One region of the Paenibacillus sp. FSL F4-0122 genome, then DNA from elsewhere that is predicted to be linked to it. Evidence: riboswitches for the same ligand, from Rfam matches in the RefSeq annotation. Region 1 holds a riboswitch; each other region holds the start of a gene.
The links. Region 1 has a riboswitch for cyclic di-AMP ahead of MHH49_RS09755 (3D domain-containing protein). Riboswitches for the same ligand answer to the same signal wherever they lie in the genome.
Positions count from the first base shown of each region.

Region 2: it holds a riboswitch for cyclic di-AMP, as region 1 does, so the genes downstream of both, MHH49_RS07240 (hypothetical protein) here and MHH49_RS09755 (3D domain-containing protein) in region 1, are expected to answer to the same signal.
Region 3: it holds a riboswitch for cyclic di-AMP, as region 1 does, so the genes downstream of both, MHH49_RS14940 (TrkH family potassium uptake protein) here and MHH49_RS09755 (3D domain-containing protein) in region 1, are expected to answer to the same signal.

Region 1 is NZ_JBBODI010000001.1:2,285,730-2,292,721, reverse strand. It holds gene MHH49_RS09765 (HD domain-containing protein) at 1-349, shown strand, start outside; gene MHH49_RS09760 (TatD family hydrolase) at 401-1,171, shown strand; cyclic di-AMP (ydaO/yuaA leader) riboswitch at 1,370-1,599, shown strand; gene MHH49_RS09755 (3D domain-containing protein) at 1,885-3,051, shown strand; gene rnmV (ribonuclease M5) at 3,227-3,778, shown strand; gene rsmA (16S rRNA (adenine(1518)-N(6)/adenine(1519)-N(6))-dimethyltransferase RsmA) at 3,775-4,659, shown strand; gene yabG (sporulation peptidase YabG) at 4,825-5,727, shown strand; gene veg (biofilm formation stimulator Veg) at 6,004-6,279, shown strand; gene MHH49_RS09730 (small, acid-soluble spore protein, alpha/beta type) at 6,423-6,599, shown strand; gene ispE (4-(cytidine 5'-diphospho)-2-C-methyl-D-erythritol kinase) at 6,740-6,992, shown strand, end outside.
Region 2 is NZ_JBBODI010000001.1:1,716,872-1,723,863, reverse strand. It holds gene MHH49_RS07270 (ABC transporter ATP-binding protein) at 1-114, shown strand, start outside; gene MHH49_RS07265 (ABC transporter permease) at 107-1,387, shown strand; gene MHH49_RS07260 (hypothetical protein) at 1,419-1,613, shown strand; gene MHH49_RS07255 (hypothetical protein) at 2,076-2,528, opposite strand; gene MHH49_RS07250 (hypothetical protein) at 2,569-3,090, opposite strand; gene MHH49_RS07245 (hypothetical protein) at 3,105-3,659, opposite strand; cyclic di-AMP (ydaO/yuaA leader) riboswitch at 3,728-3,892, opposite strand; cyclic di-AMP (ydaO/yuaA leader) riboswitch at 4,312-4,501, shown strand; gene MHH49_RS07240 (hypothetical protein) at 4,754-5,170, shown strand; gene kdpF (K(+)-transporting ATPase subunit F) at 5,297-5,374, shown strand; gene kdpA (potassium-transporting ATPase subunit KdpA) at 5,387-6,992, shown strand, end outside.
Region 3 is NZ_JBBODI010000001.1:3,452,444-3,459,435, reverse strand. It holds gene MHH49_RS14955 (succinate dehydrogenase cytochrome b558 subunit) at 1-561, opposite strand, end outside; gene MHH49_RS14950 (LysR family transcriptional regulator) at 966-1,868, shown strand; gene MHH49_RS14945 (potassium channel family protein) at 2,392-3,063, opposite strand; gene MHH49_RS14940 (TrkH family potassium uptake protein) at 3,077-4,435, opposite strand; cyclic di-AMP (ydaO/yuaA leader) riboswitch at 4,498-4,675, opposite strand; gene MHH49_RS14935 (CPBP family intramembrane glutamic endopeptidase) at 4,996-6,672, shown strand; gene uvrC (excinuclease ABC subunit UvrC) at 6,771-6,992, opposite strand, start outside.

The sequences.
Region 1 (6,992 bases):
TCGTAAACTGTATAAATATGTAGAGATCGAGAATTTGGATACAGATATGATTACGGAAATCCGCAGCAGTTTTGCGGGAGTGGGACTTAACCCAGAATATGACCTAGAGATTGATTATCCGACAGATTTGCCTTATGATGTGTTCCGTCCAGGAGCAGCCTTCGACAATAATCAAATTTTACTGCTTGATCGGAATGAGCAATTGCGGGAAATTTCAGAGGTATCGGATATTGTGCGCTCAATAAGCGGAATTCATCGTGGCAGATATCATCTATATTTCCCACAGGATAAGCTGAAAAAAGCCCTTACACGCTTGCCCTCTTCTGTAGCAGAGATTTTTGCAAAATAATACAAATATTTATGGAACTATTGATAAAAACAACAAGGAGTGAGCTTTAAAATGTATCTGTTCGACACACATACACATCTAGATGCGCCTCAATTCGACGAGGATCGCGAGGAAGTTATTGCTCGTGCAGTAGAGGCCGGAGTTAGCAAGATGATCAATATTGGATTTAATCGGGAAACGATCCCTTCAACGATGAAGCTGGCTGAATCTTATGATTATATTTATGCAGCGGTGGGCTGGCATCCACAGGATGCGATTGATATGAAAGAGGGGGACCTCGATTGGATCGCCTCTCTTTGCAGCCATGAAAAAGTGGTGGCCATCGGAGAGATTGGATTGGATTATTATTGGGATACCTCTCCCAAGGATGTGCAGCAGGAGGTCTTCCGCAAACAAATCGGACTAGCCCGTGAACTAAAAATGCCAATCTGTATACATGACCGTGATGCTCATGAAGATGTTGTACGGATTTTACGGGAGGAAAAAGCAAATGAAATTGGTGGCGTGATGCATTCGTTCTCAGGCAGCTGGGAAACAGCAAAAATGTGTCTAGACCTTGGATTTCATTTGTCATTTGGAGGACCGATAACGTTCAAAAATGCCAGAGTGCCTAAAGAGGTGCTTGCACAGACGCCATTGGACCGATTATTGATCGAAACAGACGCTCCATATTTGACTCCACACCCCTTCCGTGGCAAGCGAAATGAGAGTGCTCATGTGAAGTTAGTAGCAGAGGCTGCGGCTGAAATTAAAGGGTTAACATGGGAAGAATTGGCTAAAATTACGTATGCGAACGCACTGGAACGATTTGGGATTGTCTGAAAACAGGAGTAAAACGGGTGAAAAATAGAGAATAGCCGATATATTAAACTTTTTTAATATAAAAACGGCTGATTATTACAATATTTTAACCATATATTTGCTTAAACGTGGTTGAATCGTCCTTTACAACATGCATCAAAACAGGATATCATCTTTTCAGTGATGTGAGCTGTTGTTATTGTGACAGCCATTGATTCATGGATCGTCTCGCTGAGTCTCCGTATGGAGAACGGGGGAACCAATATTGAACTGCCGCATGCCTGTATCTTGAATACGACTAGGAATTGCCGCAGAACAATATTTGATTTCTTCACGTGGTCTTTGGGGTGAATTTAAGGGCAACCGCCGTGAGCGGGTGACCTGAAATAGGGCGTCTCTCTTTCGTCCGAACCCGACAGCTAACCCCGTAAGCGCAAGTAAGAGAGGCAACCTCGTGCACAAACATTCCCGCGTATTCTGACATCGGAGAAGCCACGAAAGAGTCCTCAAGAGAACTCTTTTTAGGCTTCTTTATTTTTGAATAAACTGAATGTTGCCCGCATACTGTTATATAACAGGTGTGGGAGTAGCTGTGCCGAGCAGGCGATCCATGAGCAGGAGACGCTAAGTTAATACGTGCGTATCCTGTGACAATCTCAAATAGTTTCGTCAAAGAAATTCAGTCCTCATGATATACAAATTGACGACGAGGCTATGTAAGGAGGATGGAGAGAATGGGCTTATTCCAACCAGAGGTATCCCATGATTCGCAGTCATCCAGCAGGTCTTTCGCATTACGGTGGGAGCAAGTAAATACTCGCGTACTTTTACTTGCAGGTGTGATTTCAATCGCAATCGCGCTGTTAATTCTGCTGTACGTACACGGTCAAAGTAACAAACAATTTGTTTTAGTAATAGACGGGCAAACACAGACACTTGAAACGCGAGAAGCACTTCTTGGTGATGTGTTGGAGAAAGAGCAAATTTCGCTGCAGCCGCATGATGAATTATCTTTAGGTCTGAGTGATGAAATAAAAGACGGTGACCGTGTCGTTATCAATCGTGCGCAGAAATTTAGCCTTACTGCGGACGGAGCAACAAAAACGTTATATACGACCGAAGACACTATCGGTCAGGCGATTGACAAACTGGGTATCAACCTAGAAGGCTATGATAAGATTTTTCCTTCGTTAGACACCACCATCTCTGCTGACATGGAGATTAAGATCGTTCGTATCAACAAGCAAACGGTACAGCGAACAACTAACTTACCTTTCCGTGTTATTAAGACAGCAGATCCCTCCCTTACTGTGGGAACAGTTAGAGTGGCACAGGCAGGCAAACCAGGCGTCATGGTTCAGCATATTGAAAAGATCTATCAAGACGGAGAACTGGCCTCTATGCGCATGATCGGCAAGGAAGTACAAACGGTAACAAAAGATAAGATCATTGCCGTTGGTACTAAAGCACTTCCTAAGCCTACTGTAGTTGCTAAAGCTACAACAACTTCCAAATCAAGCACTACCTCCAAAACGACTAAAGTTAGCGCTAAGACTAAGAACGTCACAAGCAAGGCTGGCGTAGACTTTGAGTACAAGAAGATGATTAAGAACGTCTCCATGACAGCTTATTCGTCAGAAGAGCCAGGAATAGGTACTAAAACTGCCTCCGGAACACGCGTAACGGAAGGTCGTACAATTGCAGTAGATCCGAATGTAATTCCTATTGGCTGGTGGGTTTATATCGATGGGCTTGGATTCCGCCGTGCAGAGGATACTGGCGGTGCCATTAAAGGCAATAAAGTGGATGTCTATTATGATTCCCTGAGCCATGCTCGTAATTTCGGCCGTAAATCACGTACCGTATATGTGATTGGACCTGTGAAACCAGAGCTTAACTAGAACTGAAGCTTTTGCAAAAAATCCTTTGATAAGCTATAGTGATGATAACCGTAAGGAACGCTGGATGATCATTTCGTTGATCGCAGAGCAACCGCTCATCACTTATACATTCTTTAACCAAAAGAAGAGGAGCGAATCCTCTTCTTTTTGCTTTTTTTGGAAGGAGTCAAGAAATATGATTAAGGAATTAATCGTCGTTGAAGGCAAAAGCGATACCGTAGCCATTAAGCGTGCTGTGGAAGCAGATACGATTGAGACAGGCGGCTCTGCTGTAAACCGGACTGTAATTGCGAAGATTGCGCTAGCTATGGAACGCAGAGGGGTTATTATTCTTACGGACCCGGACCATGCCGGGGAGCGAATTCGTAAAATCGTTTCAGCGAAGGTGCCGGGCTGCAAGCATGCTTTTATTCCGGAGAAGGACGCAACTCGAAAAGGGGATATCGGTGTAGAGAATGCATCGCCAGAGGCGATTCGTCATGCGCTGCGTAATGTACATACCTCTTTTGAAGGAGCACCTGCTTTGATTGGTATTGATGACCTTATGGCCGCTGGAATGCTTGTACACCCTCGGGCTGCTGAAAGACGTATGGCGCTTGGTAATTTGCTTGGAATCGGATATTGTAACGGCAAACAGCTGTACAAGCGGCTGGCGATGTTTGGGATTACGCGGGAGGAATTTGCCGGGGCTCTCGCCCAAATTGATCAGGGAGGCATTACTTCATGAGTGGTAGAGAGGAAATTTCGACTCCAAAACGGACCAAAGAGATTATTCAACGTTATGGATTCAAGTTTAAGAAAAGCCTGGGACAGAATTTTTTGATTGATCAAAATATTTTGGACAAGATTGTAGACGCTGCTGGACTAGATAGCGATTCTGGGGCGCTGGAGATCGGGCCGGGAATTGGAGCGCTGACGGAGCGTCTGGCACTAACAGCCGGTGCTGTAACTGCCGTAGAGATAGACCGTAGACTGATTCCAATATTAAAAGACGTACTTTCCCCTTATCCCCATGTTAAGGTTCGTAACGATGATGTCCTCAATGTGAACTTGCAGGAAATGTTCAAGGAAGATTTCACCACTGTGAGCAAGGTCAGTGTGGTTGCTAACCTGCCTTATTATGTGACTACTCCGATTCTGATGAAGCTGCTTGAAGAGAAGCTTCCCCTTGATAACATCGTTGTAATGATTCAGAAGGAGGTTGCGGAGCGTATGGCTGCATCTCCAGGTGGAAAGGAATACGGAAGTCTTAGCATTGCCGTGCAGTACTACAGCGAGCCTGAGCTCGTCTGTATCGTGCCGCGTACGGTATTCATCCCTCAACCTAATGTGGAGTCTGCTGTTATCCGTCTGAAGGTTAGAGAGCATCCTCCGGTAAAGGTGGAGAGTGAGAAGCATTTCTTTGAAGTGGTTCACGCTTCTTTCACACAGCGCCGCAAGACGATTGCTAACAATCTGAAGGCTCGTTACTTCCCTGAACAAGGACGTGAGCAGCTGGAGGCTTTACTCGCAGAAGCGGGTATTGAACCGACCCGTCGCGGAGAAACACTCAGTCTTGAAGAATACGCCCGCTTAAGCGGTGTTTTGCTAGCCGCTGGAATTGAATAAGCAATAAGAAACGGTTGTTGTCTTAAAGGACGACAACCGTTTCTCGTAGAAATATAAGGATGTTATTCTGGTGGAGCATTATACATTCTTATATTTTAAAAATATGGCGAGTTATGAACCAACTGAGGCCTTTGCCCATACGATGGGGTAGAGGTGGTGGTTGTAATGAATTTAGGAGACTTGGTCGTTCGCAAATCTTATGGCGGTGATTTAACATTTCGTGTAGATAATATCGTGCAGGATAGAGCCGTCATTAAAGGCACAGATTTCCGCCTGTTGGCGGATTCTCCTCTGGATGACCTGGTTCAAGTGCCTCCTACCCGAATAACGGAACGGGGACAGCAAGCACAGATCAAAGCGAAGGAATCACTGACACAGCTGCGGAAGGACCGTCAGGAGCAAAGTCAGCGGAGCGGGGGAACCCTAACAGAGGGGACATGGGCTCCACCCTCCAAGGAAGCTCCTTATTTTGAAGTGCCGGGTAAAGTACTGCATCTGGATGGCGATCCGGCATATTTGAATAAGAGCCTTAGCTTATACGAGCAACTGCGGATTCCCGCTGAAGGGCATCATGTTCATGAATCTGCAATGGCTGATACGTTATACCGGCTGTTGCCCCGTGTACGCCCAGACATTGTAGTGATCACTGGTCATGATGGGGTACTGAAGCAACAGCATACTTACGATCTATATAGTCTGAATAGCTACAAAAATTCGCAAAACTTTATAGCTGCTATTAGGGTAGCTAGGGAGTATGAGCGGAATTTTGATGCGTTGACTATTGTTGCCGGTGCTTGCCAATCTCATTTCGAGGCATTACTTGGAGCTGGGGCTAATTTTGCCAGTTCACCTGGTCGAATTTTGATCCATGCTCTGGATCCCGTTTATGTAGCAGCAAAATCATCCTTTACTTCCATCAGGGATACTGTAAATCTTAGTGATGTTCTGAATAATACCATCAGCGGTAATCAGGGTATTGGTGGTGTTGAGACCCGTGGCAGCTTCCGTATCGGAATGCCGCGGCTGCAGAATCTGTCGGCGCTAAAAGTGACACCATCAGCCATTTAAGCGGCAGAGATAGGTCTATGGTTTCAGGAATATAGGTAATTTGAATGGGCTGAATAGAATATCCGAAAGAAAGGGTGAGCGCTGAGCTTAACCCTTTCTTTTTTTCTTTGTGATGCCTATATTACAGATAACAAGGATATTAGTCCGGCGCTGATTTCTCGCAAAAAAATTCCGTTGACAACGAAATATGCATCAACTATAATTAATTATTTATTTGCTTTGACATTGTCCTGAAAAAGTTGTATAATGGACAAGAAAAGAGGTGGTCGTCAGGTAATGGCTAATAACGCGCTGTTGGAAATCAAACGCAGTCTTGAAGCTCACGTCGGTCATAAGATCACATTGCGTGCAAACGGAGGTCGTCGTAAAACCGTTGAACGCACAGGTGTCCTGGAAGAAACGTACCCTTCTGTATTTATTGTCAAACTGGATCAGGAGCAGCAAACTTTTAAGCGAGTCTCCTATAGCTATGCCGATATACTTACTGAATCTGTGGAAATCACAGTTTGTGAAGACGATGGGCAGATGCGGATTATGTATATTAAAGCTTAATGTTTCACGAACAGTCTCCTTTGGAGGCTGTTTTTTGTTTGCGTTTTTTGGGACAAATATTTGGTGCATGATCCGTGTTCTAAGCAAGCATACTAATTGGGCAACGGGTTAATCATTTATTTTCATAAGGGAGGAATTCCGTAATGAGCCGCAGAAAACGAGGCATGATGTCGGAGGAACTGAAGACAGAGTTAGCCAAGGAGCTGGGTTTTTATGAAACCGTAGAACGTGAGGGCTGGGGTGGAATTACAACTCAAGACGCTGGCAACATGGTGAAAAAAGCGATACAGCTTGCTGAACAGGCCGCGCGGAAATCTTAAATTTTAGGCTATAAAGTGAATATTACTGAAAAAGGGTGCGTCTAAAAGGCGACACCCTTTTATTATTGGACTTCATTAGAAGTTTCTCATATAATATGTTAAGTTGTTTTTACGGGAAAAGCTGAAGGTGGGTGAACGCCTTGAAAATGTATGAAAAGGCACCAGCTAAAATTAATTTGATGCTGGATGTGCTGCACAAACGTGCTGACGGTTTTCATGAGGTGGAAATGATTATGACCATGGTAGATCTAGCAGACCGCTTAGAGCTGTCTGAGCTGCCAAGGGATACTATTATAATATCAAGTCAGGCTGGTTATATTCCCCTGGACGAGAAAAATTTAGCTTTCCAGGCGGCAAGGCTTATTAAAGACCGTTATAACGTGAAGAGTGGTG
Region 2 (6,992 bases), 570 kb from region 1:
GCACAGCGTATTTTACAGCAGGCGATAGCACAGGGTGAAGTGGAGCATTTTGAAATCAAGGAACCTACGTTAAACCAAATCTTTATCAGAGCGGTGGGTGAATCTAATGAATAAGATGGGGACAATTATCGGCTTTACCTTTAAAAATAAAGTTAGAACGAAATCATTTATGATTACTACTTTGATTCTAGTATTATTGCTCAGCATAGGGATGAATCTTCCCTATATCATCGATCAGTTTAAGGGTGATTCGGCCAAAAGTGAAGTTACTCAAATTGCTGTGATTGCTGAAGAGGGAAATCAGGTTGCAGAATTGTTGAAGGCTTATACTGCGCCAGAGGGCATGCCACAGGCTAAGATAGTACAATATGCTTCTGCGGATGATGCCGAGTTAAAGAAAGCATTAGATGAAGAGACAGTAGAAGGTTATGTTACTTTTGCAGAACCTACTGGTGAAGGGCTTCCACCCGTTACTTATCACAGTAATGATGGAGAACTAAACGGAGATGTTCAAGTTTATCTTCAAAATGCACTTCAGCAAGCAAACACACAATTCATCGTTGGCGACAAGCTGACCTCTGAACAGATTGCTGCAATGTCAACACCAGTGCAGATTACTACACAACAGCTTAACGCAGGCGGTGGCAGTGAAAGCTCTCAGGAGGACACTCCGGCCATTAACTACATTATCGTATATGCCATGCTTATGTTGTTCTTTATGTCCATTATGATGACAGGCAACATGATTGCCGCTGAGATAACCTCTGAGAAAAGCTCGCGGATTATGGAGATTCTCATTACAAGTGCCTCACCTTTAGCGCAAATGTTCGGTAAAGTTATCGGTGTTTTCCTAGTAGGAATATTGCAAATTGGGATCTTTGTCGCAGCGATCGTCGTCAATTTGACGCTCCCGCATAATGCGACTGTATTGGCTGATTTTGATCTCGATTTAGGCCAGCTCAATATTAACTTGCTGCTCTATGGATTTGTCTTGTACGTATTAGGTTACTTCCTCTATGCCTTGATGTATGCGGCTGTAGGTTCGATTGTCAGCCGTACGGAGGATCTCGGCCAGGCGGTAATGCCAATCATGATGTTAGGCTTCGTAGCGTTCTATGTTCCACTGTTCAGTATCTCCAATGCAGATACTCTAGTGGTTAAGATAGCGAGTTATGTACCTTTCACTTCACCATTGACGATGCTGCTCCGAATTGGTGTCGGTGAGGTGGCGATCTGGCAAGTCATTGTATCGCTGCTGATCCTGCTTGTGACTACCTTCATCTTCGGATGGCTGGCAGCCAAGATCTATCGTACCGGCGTACTGATGTACGGCAAACGCCCAAGTATTAAAGAAATCAGAAAAGCGATGAAAGCATACAAGATCTAAGAAGGCCTCATATAACTTTTAAGGAGTGCTAATGATGTCTACAAGCGAACAATATACCATTATGCTTTTAATGAGTTCGGTATCACTGGCTTCGGTTAGTAGAATGCTTCCGGATGGCTCCACTTTTATGGATTTCGTTCAAGGCGTATTGACCGGTGTTGCTATAGTGGGGATGTTGGCAGGATTGTGGATGTACAGTAAGGCGCGTAAGAGTAAGGCACAATAGTAGGTACTGAATTTTCGGGGGGGATCCTAACAGCCATTTATGGTTGCTGGGATATCCCCGTTTTTGCGTTGGCAATCTCTTTGTATACGAGCTGATATAGCTAACGGACCCAGCAACACTTAAATGCAACAATCATCGAGATTTGGCAAGATATCGGACACAATAGTCGCTATTGGCATGAAAAACGGTGAATTAGTAGCTCTTTTAACCAAATAGTTGCACTGGAGTCCGATACTATGCTCAAAAGGCGATAAACGTGCAAATAATGTCATCTGGGTCCGTAAGCCTTGCCTTGGTGGAAGATGATTAGGGCCTGCTTGAAGACGATCCGAGACGCTCATCGCTCGGGATTTCTACTGGAGTCCGAACGCCGGCCAAATTTGAGGAAAAGCTTCAATTAAAGGCTCCTGAGTCCGTTAGATGCTTCATGCGCTTAAAGATCGTCTGAATTCTAGTCAGTGACTAAATTATAGAAAGATTTGCGCTCGTTCGTATATCCGCTTGGTCGGTCATCTGCTCCCGTACAGCTCTAAGCTGTGCTTTCAGTGCAGGAACACTTTTTTGCAGAATAATGCTTATTTGAGAAAGAGGCAGCTTTAAGCCGTACCACAATACCTTCACAAGCTGTTCCTCCCAAGGTAATCCCTTAGCCGATAGAAGAGAGCGCCGGGCAAAAGAATCAGCACACTGGCGAATACAAGTGCGGTAAGCGTGGATAGAGAATAACTGAGGGTCGAAGTTATCCTGACGATATATTTTATGAAGCTCTGTGAAGGTGCGGATAGTAACCTTGTCTGCCTCATTAGATTGTTCTAATAACATGGAACTGAGTACGTAGACTTCATTAGTATACTTTTGAACACACTCTGCAAATTTAGCACTGTAGGTGGACACGGGAGGTAAGGGGTCAGGCATGGTGAACACGATCCTTTCAGAATGAGAGATTTGCTTGAATCTATAATATAGAAAAGTAAGAGATGGATTTATTGATAAGATCGGCGGTGTCTGGTTCCGGGCAACTGTGTTTCTGCTGGGAGGCAGTGGAAAAAGCTTTGGAAGGTTTGTAGTAGAGCCGTTCACTTCTGGAATTGCTCCCCCCAGCTGCAACACTGTACAGACGCCCTTGCTGAATATGCCCAGCCAAGGATTTACCCTGGAGCTTGGCCTTTAAATCCTGCAAAGCACCCTGAACTAGCTCAAGCTTAACCTGCTCCCAATCTGAACCTTCGCGGCGGACCTTATCCAGCGCTTCCTCAAGACGGCAATGACAGATAGCCCGTAAAAAAGAACTCCATTTAATGAGATCGAAATTTTTGGTGTTGGCAGAGATTAGACAAGCCCCCCAACTGCAACCTCCCTTACAGGTGAGCTTCAGAATACCATAACGGCAGCCTTCAGCCCCTTCCATTCCATAGTGAATAGGCTCGGGTTCATCCAATACAAATACTTCAATGCGGGATAGTCTGCGCTGGTCCATAGTAGGGTTCCTCCTTAGATTTCCAAAAGCTTTAAGTCTACATGATGAGTGACACTAGCCTTTTCTACACAAGCGAGCATTTCCATTTTATTCTCACAGACTGCGGTATGCTCTAGCCATAGTCGGAACTTCTCTTTCCGTATAACAGATAGATGTAAGGGAAAGGTGCTGCGGGATCTCAAGACATACCAACCGGCGCTTACATCTTTCCAAGGCTCCTTGAAGGCTGTAAACCACGGGAGTTTTTGATGCGATGACCAATCCTGCTGCTGTTGTTGTTCTCGAATTTTTTTATATATTTCATATACAATCTTAGAGTCTAAACAGTCTTTACAAGAAGAAGGTGTACTGAATTGGCGAAGGGCTTGGATCTGGTTCTGGCCAAATGCATAACCTACAATGTACCTGTGATTATTTTCTTCGAACCACAAGGCCCCGAAACAAACGTAATTTAGACTTATCGGCTCAAGCAGCCCTTGATGTATCCCTAAATAATAGTGCTTCAAAACATTCACCCCATCCAGCGTGCTATCACCTAATAGGCTCAGGTAACGCAAAAACCGCAGCAAGAGGAGGACCTCTGCTGCGGTTTTGGATTACAGGCAGATATACCTGGGCCAAAGCGTGGCGGATCAAGGGTCTCTCTCTTTACGCTTACGAGGTTAGCTGTCGGATTCGGACGGTGAGAGTCGCCCTACCTATTGAGACTTACGCAGTCTCCTTTGGATTCACCCCAAGTAGGCCAGGTGGCCTGATGGTTCCCCCGTTCCCTGCGAATGCAGGAACTCAGCGTTGATTGTTTTTCATGAATTAGATTCAACCCGAATCATACTCTTTTCAAGATTTTCTGTAAAAAACGGAAAATGTTCTTTTAGAGCGATTTTAACCATATCCTGCCGACTACGACTGAAAAACGAGGTAAATAGGTATTTATGGCGTGTTATCGCGCCTCTTTCTCGCTCAACCTCTGCTTCTTGCGTTTCAACCTATAAAGGGAATTTGCAGTATTTTCACCCTAAAAAGGTGAATAAAATCACATGGGTTATAGATAGCGATTAAACGCTCGAAACTCGAGTAAACAAGAGATATAGAGAGATTAGATATCAAGTAAGCGCTATCTAATGGGAAAATAGTTTTTAATTTGCATTATTTTGGCATCATTCAGGTTTTACAAGTCTTCGTGCATAAGAGTATGATTACTCCTGTTTCAACGACAATCGAATATTTGATCCGCTTAATTTCCGATAAGGAAAGCGGGGGAACCAACAATCGGCAGCCGATGTGAGAGTCGGAAGCTGATTATGGGGTGAATCCTGTAGAGGGTGCGAGTGAGTTCGCATCTATACAGGTAGGGCGACTCTCACCGCCCGAATCCGACAGCTAACCTCGTAAGCGTATGGAGAGAGGATGAGTGCAATGTGACCGCTAGCGAGCCACAGAGGAGATCCTTTGTGGCTTTTTGCTGTGCTCTTAGAAGCAAAGCATTTATGGAGGCCTCCCCCAAGAGGTCGCTAAATTCATCATTAGCGGTATTTGTAAGGCAGCGTCTAATGACGTGACACAACCGAGCTTTAGGTTGTGCCCGAAAATGACGATAGGTCAACATCCTTTCGGAGATTTTCGTTGCCTCCTTGTTGTAAATGAGCAGGAGGAGAAAAAAGAGATGACGGATCAGAATGAATATGTGCTTGTATGTGCGCCTACAAAGGCGGGAGAACATTTCATTAAACTTCTGAAGTTCAGGGGTATTAAGATGGCGGGATTAACCAACAATCTGGCTGAGAAGGCTTTACTAGAGGAGCTCGGAATCGAGCAGGTTATTCTAGTGGATACCCGCCATCAGAGCACTTGGTTTCGCCCATCGTTCCCGGTAGGCAGGGTATATCTGTTTGAGAGCAGCTTTCCGCTTTGCTGCCGCTATATTCAGATGTGCCGTACCTGGACGACACAGCCAATTTTTGTGATTACAAGTTCTATAAATCCTAGATTGGTCTATAAAAGACTTGGTGCGAGCTATGTAATCTATTCCCATAGTGGTGATGCTGATTTTCTAATCGATAGATCACCTCATCAAGGATAATGGAAGGAGTGCGGAAGATATGATGGATCTGTATATGGTGGCTTCGTTAGCTGTAATTTACGGGTTATTTTATGGCTTTATGCGCTGGTGCGCAGGTGTAGTTGAGGATACGGGGAGGGATAAGCTGTGATTCTAGTAATCGCTGTTACCCTACTGTTGTTTATATATCTGGTTTACGCGTTGATTCATCCTGAGAAATTTTAAGGAGGGGCATTCATGGGCATTTTGCAAATAGTCGTCGTAATTGTAATTCTCATCTTGTTGGTCAAGCCGATGGGGACGTATTTATATCATGTATTTTCTAACGAACCGAATCGTACGGATCGCTGGTTTGCAGGCACAGAGAAAGGTATTTATAAGCTGATCGGCCTGAAAAAACGGGACGGAATGTCCTGGAAGAAGTATGCACTCAGCTTTGTTTTAACTAATATCGTACTGGTTGCTTTCAGTTATATTTTTCTAAGATTACAGCGGGGATTGCCGCTGAACCCGAATGGAATTGCCGATATGGAACAGACGCTTTCATTTAATACGGTGATCAGCTTTATGACCAATACGAACCTGCAGCATTATAGCGGGGAGACGGGACTATCGTATTTTTCACAAATGGCAGTCATCACGATGATGATGTTCACGTCTGCAGCGAGCGGATTTTCTGTTGCGGTTGCTTTTGTCAGAGGGATTACAGGACAGAAATCAGTCGGGAATTTTTTTGAGGACTTCGTAAAAGCACATATTCGTGTATTCATTCCATTAGCTCTGCTAGTTTCATTGGTGCTGGTAGGATTGCATGTGCCACAAACGCTCAAGCCATCGCTTGAGGTCACTACACTCGAAGGGCAGACGCAACAAATCGCTATCGGTCCAGTCGCTTCTTTGGAGTCAATTAAACACTTAGGTACGAATGGTGGCGGCTTCTTCGGAGCCAATTCAGCGCATCCTTTTGAGAACCCTAATCCACTTACGAACGTTCTGGAGATTCTCTCTATGTGGATGTTGCCAGCCTCTTTGCCATATATGTACGGGTTGTTCGCTAAGAACAAACGTCAGGGCTGGGTGATTTTCACAGCAATGATGACCTTGTTCGTTCTGCTGCTGGGGCTGAATTATTATGCGGAAACTAAAGGGAATCCCGCTATTAATGCGCTGGGGATCGAGTCTTCGCAAGGCAGCATGGAAGGTAAAGAGGTACGTTTTGGGATCCCGCAATCTTCGCTGTTCACTTCGGTAACAACGGCAGCTACGACAGGTAGTGTTAACAATATGCATGATACGCTGACACCGCTGGGTGGCATTACCCCTCTGGCCCTAATGATGCTCAATAACGTCTTCGGGGGAAAAGGTGTAGGACTAATCAATATGCTGATGTATGCCATCATGGGCGTCTTCTTATGTGGACTAATGGTTGGCAGAACACCAGAGTTTCTCGGGCGAAAGATAGAAGCCAAGGAGATGAAGCTGATTGCGATTGCTATCCTTGTGCATCCGTTCATTATCCTTGTACCAACAGCAGGTGCGTTCTTAACGGGCTTGGGCAACGGTTCCATTACGAATCCCGGATTCCATGGACTTAGCCAAGTGTTATATGAATATGTCTCTTCTGCCGCGAACAATGGTTCAGGATTTGAAGGGCTTGCGGACAATACCACCTTTTGGAATGTTACAACCGGGATCGTAATGCTGCTTGGCCGTTATGTCTCTATAATCGCAATGCTGGCAGTTGCAGGTTCACTGATCCAGAAGAAGCCGGTTCCTGAGACGATTGGCACATTCCGCACAGACAATGGTCTGTTCACCGGAATTCTGATTGGTACGGTAGTGA
Region 3 (6,992 bases), 1.2 Mb from region 1:
TATGCCAAGACAGAGGTAAGAAGATACCCGCTGTGCACGAGGACCGACGGTAATTCCCCAGCTGATTAAGAAAGACCAGAGACCGTTCGAGAAGTGGAAGCATGCAGCAACGATACCGATAATATACAGTGTCAGCAGAAGTGGCTGAGTCACGATATCGTGCATGAGACCGCCTAATTCTTCGTGCTCCACATTACCCACTGCCACCTGAACCCGTGTTTGGAACAAGTGCCAGACGATAAAGATAAAGGTAACAATACCTGTAATCCGTTGCAGGGTATAACGCCAGTTTCTTTCAATGTTGAAACGGTTCAAGTTCGGCTTGGATTGATACGCAATATAAAGTCCGTATACCCCATGGTACAGCAGAGGAAGCCATATACCGAACAATTCCAGGAAGAAGACGAGCGGTAAGCTGTTCAGCCATAACACGCTGTCAGTGAAACCGGAAGCGCCACCCTCTACAGCCGCAAAATTCGTCATCATGTGCTCAATGAAGAAGGCTCCAAGTGGGATAACGCCTAGCAAGGAATGAATCTTTCTGGAATAAAATCCTTTCATACAAAGTAACCCCTTTCCGATTAAAACAGCGTTTTCATTAATGGGTATTCACCGCCGGAACTACATTTGACACAGGATAACGTTGACAATCCAATGACATAATTCCTTAATTTACCGTTATCCTAGAGTTTACCGGACTTAGTTTTATTTTTCACAAAATGTGAATATCTTGTGTCACTTTTCATGTTACTCTTTTTTCGCTTATAAGGGAATTGCAATCTAATTATTAAACGTTATACAATAAACGCATAAGAATAGATTTTATATGATAATAATTCTCATTTAGCGAAACAACATTTTCCGACATAACCTGATTTTCCTTATGTAATAAGAACAGTTACCCTTAAGGCTATGAATTTCATCACTACTGATCATACATCGCACTAGGAGAGGAACCTCAATATATGTTTGACGATTTAGATGTTTTTGCAGCAGTTGTGGAACATTCCAGCTTAAACCGGGCCTCACGCCAGCTCAATCTATCCCAGCCCGCCTTGTCTCGCAAAATTTCTAAACTCGAGGAACGTCTGGGGGTCGCACTGTTTAATCGTTATGGCAAACGACTGGAGTTAACCGAGGTTGGGCGTCTCACTTATTCCTATGCGCTTGAACAACGGCAGCAGCGTTCCAAGTTTCTGGAAGCCCTTTCTAAATTCAAAGAGGGGGAGCCAAGGCTTGTCACCTTGGGGGCTAGTCTTACCTCACTGCAGACCACGCTTCCGCCGCTGGTTAACGCTTATATGGACAAATATCCGACCGCAGAGCTGAAGCTGATTACAGGCCGAACGCATGAGATCGTATCCTCAGTTAGTGAGGGGAAATCAGATGTAGGTCTGATCGCTTCCTCTATTCAAGAACCTGGGTTACGCTGCATTTCTCTGTTTGAGGATCAATTGCGACTGGTCGTCTCAGAGCAGCATCCTTTAAATTTATCTTCCAAGCTAACCATGGATAATCTATCCCGGCTGCCTATGATTCTCTTCTCAAAGGGGACCTGGTACCGGCGCCTGACGGACGATCTATTCCAGCGCTGCGGGATTGATCCCGATGTGCGCATGGAGATTGACTCCTTCGAAGCCATCGTGCGGCTGCTTCCGACTGTCAAAGCGGCTGCGTTGCTGCCAAAGTCTTATCTGCGTCCAGAGCTGCTGAACGGCGGCGGACTGGTGTCCTTACATATCAAGGAGCTGGAGCAGACTCAACGGACCACCTGCCTGATTTACCGTGACGATGGAAGCATGAGCACGGCGGCTCGCAGTCTGGTGCAAGTAACCGAAGAGATGTTTCTGACAGAACGTGAGCAGTAAAGCCGGACCAAATGAATCAAGGGGCGCACCTATTGATCTCCAAATGAGGCAATAAGTGAAGCACTTATCGAAAGATTAGGGGATTTATCCCTAAAATTCAGAGATTTTTGTTCAGAAGACTTATAATTAGGGAAAACTTCCCTAATTTTTGGCCGATTCAGTAGCTAATAAGGAATCCCTCTAATTATTAGGGAGAAATTCCCTAATTTCGTTTATTTAGAGCGAATAGCGGCTGTTTTCAGGGAAGTTTTCTCTAATTAGTTCACACCCACTCTGTACATCGTACAAACAAAGAACGCATCTCGCCCATAGTCCACTGTCACAGATACCACAAATCATCTACTACAGCCGTACGAATATCACACCTAGTAACTCGCCCACCACACACCCCAATAGCACAGATCACTACGCGTGATCTATAGTCATATGGCATAGTAAAATCCATTACTTTTCCTACTCTTTACTCCATAAAAAAGAAGCTGCCCCCAAGTAGAATTCACTACTTTTGAGTCAGCTTCTTTTACTATGATTCTTGGTTCACAACTTCACTCTCAAAACGGTCAATACTTTCATTAGGACCAATGAGTACCATAACATCGCCTTCACTTAAATAATCATGGGCAGTTGGAGCGACGATTATTCCGCTTTCCCTATTTAGGGCAACAATGCTGCAGCCATATTTAGCTCTTGTATTTAAATCGGACAAGCTTCTGCCGTTCATGCAGGATGGCACGGTCAGCTCGACAATTTTATAATCCTTGGACAGTTCAATATAATCCAGCAAATTGGGCGTCACCAGCTGGTGTGCCACACGAATCCCCATATCCCGCTCCGGAAAAATAACCCGATCAACCCCCAGCCGCGACAGTGCGCGGCCATGAAGGATGGAGATTGCCTTAGCCACCACTTGCTTGACTCCAATCTCCTTTAACAAAATGGCCGCCAGAATGCTTCTCTCCATATTGTCACCAATCGCAACAATCCCACAATCAAAGTTCCGTACACCAAGCGAGCGCATAATTCCCTCATCTGTAGCATCTGCTACTACCGTATGCGTCAGCTGATCGCTCATTTCCTCCACGCGTTCTTCATGGTGGTCAATGCCGAGCACCTCGTAGCCCATTTCCATCAGCTCAAGCGCCAGGCTTGAACCGAAGCGACCTAAGCCGATTACTACAAATTGCTGTGCTTTCATTTCTAATTAACTCCTATCCAATAATTATTTTACCTTCAGGATACTTATACAGTGGTTTACCCTGTTTGGGACCGAGTGCATACGCCAAGGTTAGTGGACCTAGCCGACCTGCAAACATCGTCAGACAGAGTAGAATCTTACCGATCGCTGACAGTTCCGGAGTTAGCCCCATAGTCAGTCCTACCGTAGCAAAGGCGGAGGTCGTCTCAAACAAGATTGCCAAGAAATTACTGTCTTCAGTTGTGGAGAGTATCATCGACACAGAGGCGATTAACAACAAAGCCAGCAGTGTGATCGTTAATGCCTTGTAGATGCGCTCTTGAGCCAGCCGATAACGGAACAACACAACATCTTCCCGTCCACGCAGCATAGCAATAACAGCACCAATCATCATCGTAAAGGTTGTTGTCTTGATCCCGCCGCCCGTTGAGCCTGGAGAAGCACCAATAAACATAAGAATCACTATAAAAAATTGTGTAGCCTGCCGAAGTCCAGCAATATCAACTGTGTTCGCGCCAGCCGTACGGGGAGACACGGATTGAAAGAAGGCTGATAATATTTTACCGCCAAAATTCAGTGAACCTAGGGTACGAGTGTTAGTAAACTCGAATATAAAAATAACCAGAGCTCCGATCAGAATCAGCCCTGTGCTGGTGGACAGGACAACTTTACTATGTAGAGACAGCCTGCGGGTTACCCGAAACTCCACCAGATCTGACATTACAATAAAACCAATCCCGCCGGAGACAATCAGAAACATCACAATAATATTCACAAGCGGATCATATACATAATCAGTTAAACTGCGAAAATCCCCAAAAATATCGAACCCCGCATTATTAAACATAGACACCGCATGAAATATGCCAAAATAAATCGCTTTTCCCAGTGGCATATCAAAAGCCCAGCGAATAGACAGCAGCAAAGCGGCACAGCCTTCTATGACAAGAGAATATATAAGGACTCTCCGGATCAGTCGCACAATTCCTTCCATAGAGCCGTGATTCATGGCTTCCTGTAGGATTAGCCTGTCCCGCAAAGAAATTTTACGCTTTAACACCAGTGAAAATAGAGTGGCCATGGTCATAAAACCTAAGCCGCCGATCTGGATCAGGATCATAATTACGGTTTTCCCAAAAATCGTGAACGAAGTTCCGGTATCCAGCACAACAAGTCCTGTTACACAGGTTGCCGAAGTTGAAGTAAATAATGCATCAATAAATTCCACGGAATTCCCGCTTGTGCTTGAAATGGGCAACATAAGCAGCAAGGCCCCTATCAGAATAATCGATGCAAAACCAAGCACCAGTATCTGCGGCGGCGAGAGCTTCAGAAACTTAAATTCAGAAATCCTGCGAAACTGTGAAGCCACTATGCTCACCTTCTTATCAAAAATTCCAACAAAAAAAGCACTGGAAAACCAATGCTGACTTGGTTCCTGCAGTAAATTAGCCTACGAGGTTAGCTGACGGATTCGGACTGTGCAGGCTGCCCTATTCGTTCCTAGAACGAAATTCACCCCTGATGAAAGTGCCATTTATCTTGTACACTCCACTTTTCATCACTTCTTATGGTTCCCCCGTTTTCACCAGAAATTCGGCTACTATACAATTGCATACAAATTATATACGTTATTTAGTGAATTCACAAAGACACAATTAATGCTCATTCACATGAAAAAATGCGGTTTAAAGAGACTGCATCAAATGGAGTACCTTTTCTCATCACTTTTCCGTGTTTTCCCTGCAATTACACCGATTCTCACCATTCGTACACAAATGAACACGATAAAATTCATGGTATAAATTCACATGACTATTCTATACTATCTCTATTACCCATAAAAAGAACATATAATGTTTTTTGTAACCAGCCAGGCACTAATACTATAATGGAACATAACATTGTCAGTACATAACAAGGAGGCGTTACATGAATCCCGTCGGCCAGCCCCTACAGCAACGTGCCCTCTCCAAGAGGCTCATCATCTCGGGCATTATCGGTCTTATTCTATTTATTATGTTTCAGATTTCCCCTTCGCTGCTAAGCAGCTCTACAGGGGAAGATACCACCGTTATTAGCAAGGCAGAAGCCCGTGACCAAGCCGTATTATTCGCAGAACAAAAGCTCAATTACACCGAAGCACCAAACGATCAATGGAATGTACTTTACGAGACGGACTCTTCCTTTTATGGTTATATGTCTCGCGAGAAGCTTGTGGAGGACTACACCAAGAAAAAATTGGATCAAAAATATCCTTTTGATGTCTTTCGTGCAACGCTTACTCCGTCAGCGGATCAAGAGCCGCAAATCATCGTTGACCTCAATATGTATACCGGCGAGATTGTCGCTTTCTCAAAGGCTGCAAAAGTTGCCTCCGAAGAGGGGTCTGGCATTGCTTCCGTTGGTGCAAAAGAGGACAAGGGAGCTGACCTCACTCTAGCGCAGAAGGAGAATCTTGCTCGTCCTTGGCTTCAGGAATGGGAAGTAAATCCTGCCAAGCTACAAATTGAATCGAATACAGGAAGCCATGGGCTGGTGTATACGGATAGCACTGTTCAGGTCGGCGAATCCTTATTGCACTATTATTTTGATTTCAGTGGAGAGCAGGTCTCCAGCTTTAATGCCGGATTCACTGCACCGGCTTGGCATACCTCCTACGTACAAGGACAGACCTCTTTAGCGGAAAAGCTGACATTATTCGGTTACGGTATACCCACACTGATTTTAGGAATTCTGGCACTCGTCTACAGTATTCTTAGAAGAGAGCATACTTCCTTTAAACGTGGGGTATTCCTAAGCTCAGCCTATTTTGTAATCATGATGATCAGCACCTATAATATGCTGCCTGAATCAACAGGCGAAGGGCTAGAAGCACAGATTACCTCTGTCATTATGTTTATCATTTATGCTTTATACAGCCTGCTGATGTCCTCCTTGCTTTACTTCTCTTTAGTGGGCGGCAATGGCCTATGGCGAAAAGAGGGAGGCATGAACCCTTGGCCCCGCGCCAAAGAGCCCGGCTATGGACAATATGTGTTGGATAGTATCCGGGCTGGATACATGTGGGCTTTCGTTCTGCTAGGGGTGCAGACGGTTATGTTCATCATATTATCGTTTACCTTGCACAATTGGTCTACTACAGACGCCACCCAGTCTCCTTATAACATGAGATATGCTTGGCTTCTGCCTATCGTCGCATGGCTCGCTGGTTTATCTGAGGAAGCCATTTATCGCTTTTTCGGAATCCCTATGCTGAAAAAGGTGTTCCGGAACACTTTCGTCGCTTGCTTGATCACCACGCTGGTTTGGGCGTTTGGCCATACGTTATATCCGATCTATCCCATCAGCTCCCGTCCGATTGAGCTGACCGTAATCGGGCTGCTGTTCAGTTATATTTTCCTTCGTTACGGATTTATTGCTGTCATGTTCAGCCACGTCGTGTTTGACAGCATCCTGATGGGCGCTACGCTGATCTTTATGAAGGAGAGCGTAAATGTAGGCGCGGGTATCTTCGCGATTATTATGCCGTTCATAGTCGCTTACATCGTCTATCGATTTAATCCACCACAGAAACCTAAGCCGGTGGAGCCTTCTTCTTTGATTTAAGAAAATAAAATAGTGTACATCCTATAACCAAATTAAAAAAAGGGCATCATAGCAGCTTTAGTCGCTGCTGTGATACCCTTTTTCTTTTGTCATCATTGCTATGAGGTTGGCTCTTCGTCCTTGAGCGCATCAAGAATTTGTCTTGCCAGCTTTTCTCCAATAGAAAGTGTACGGAAATCATCCACGGAGGCTTCTTTAATTTTCTTAAGCGATCCGAAATGCTTAAGCAACGCTTTACGGCGCTTCTCACCTATACCAGGTATAGAATCCAGCTTGGAGGTAACCATGGACTTCCCGCGCTGTTCACGGTGGAAGGTGAT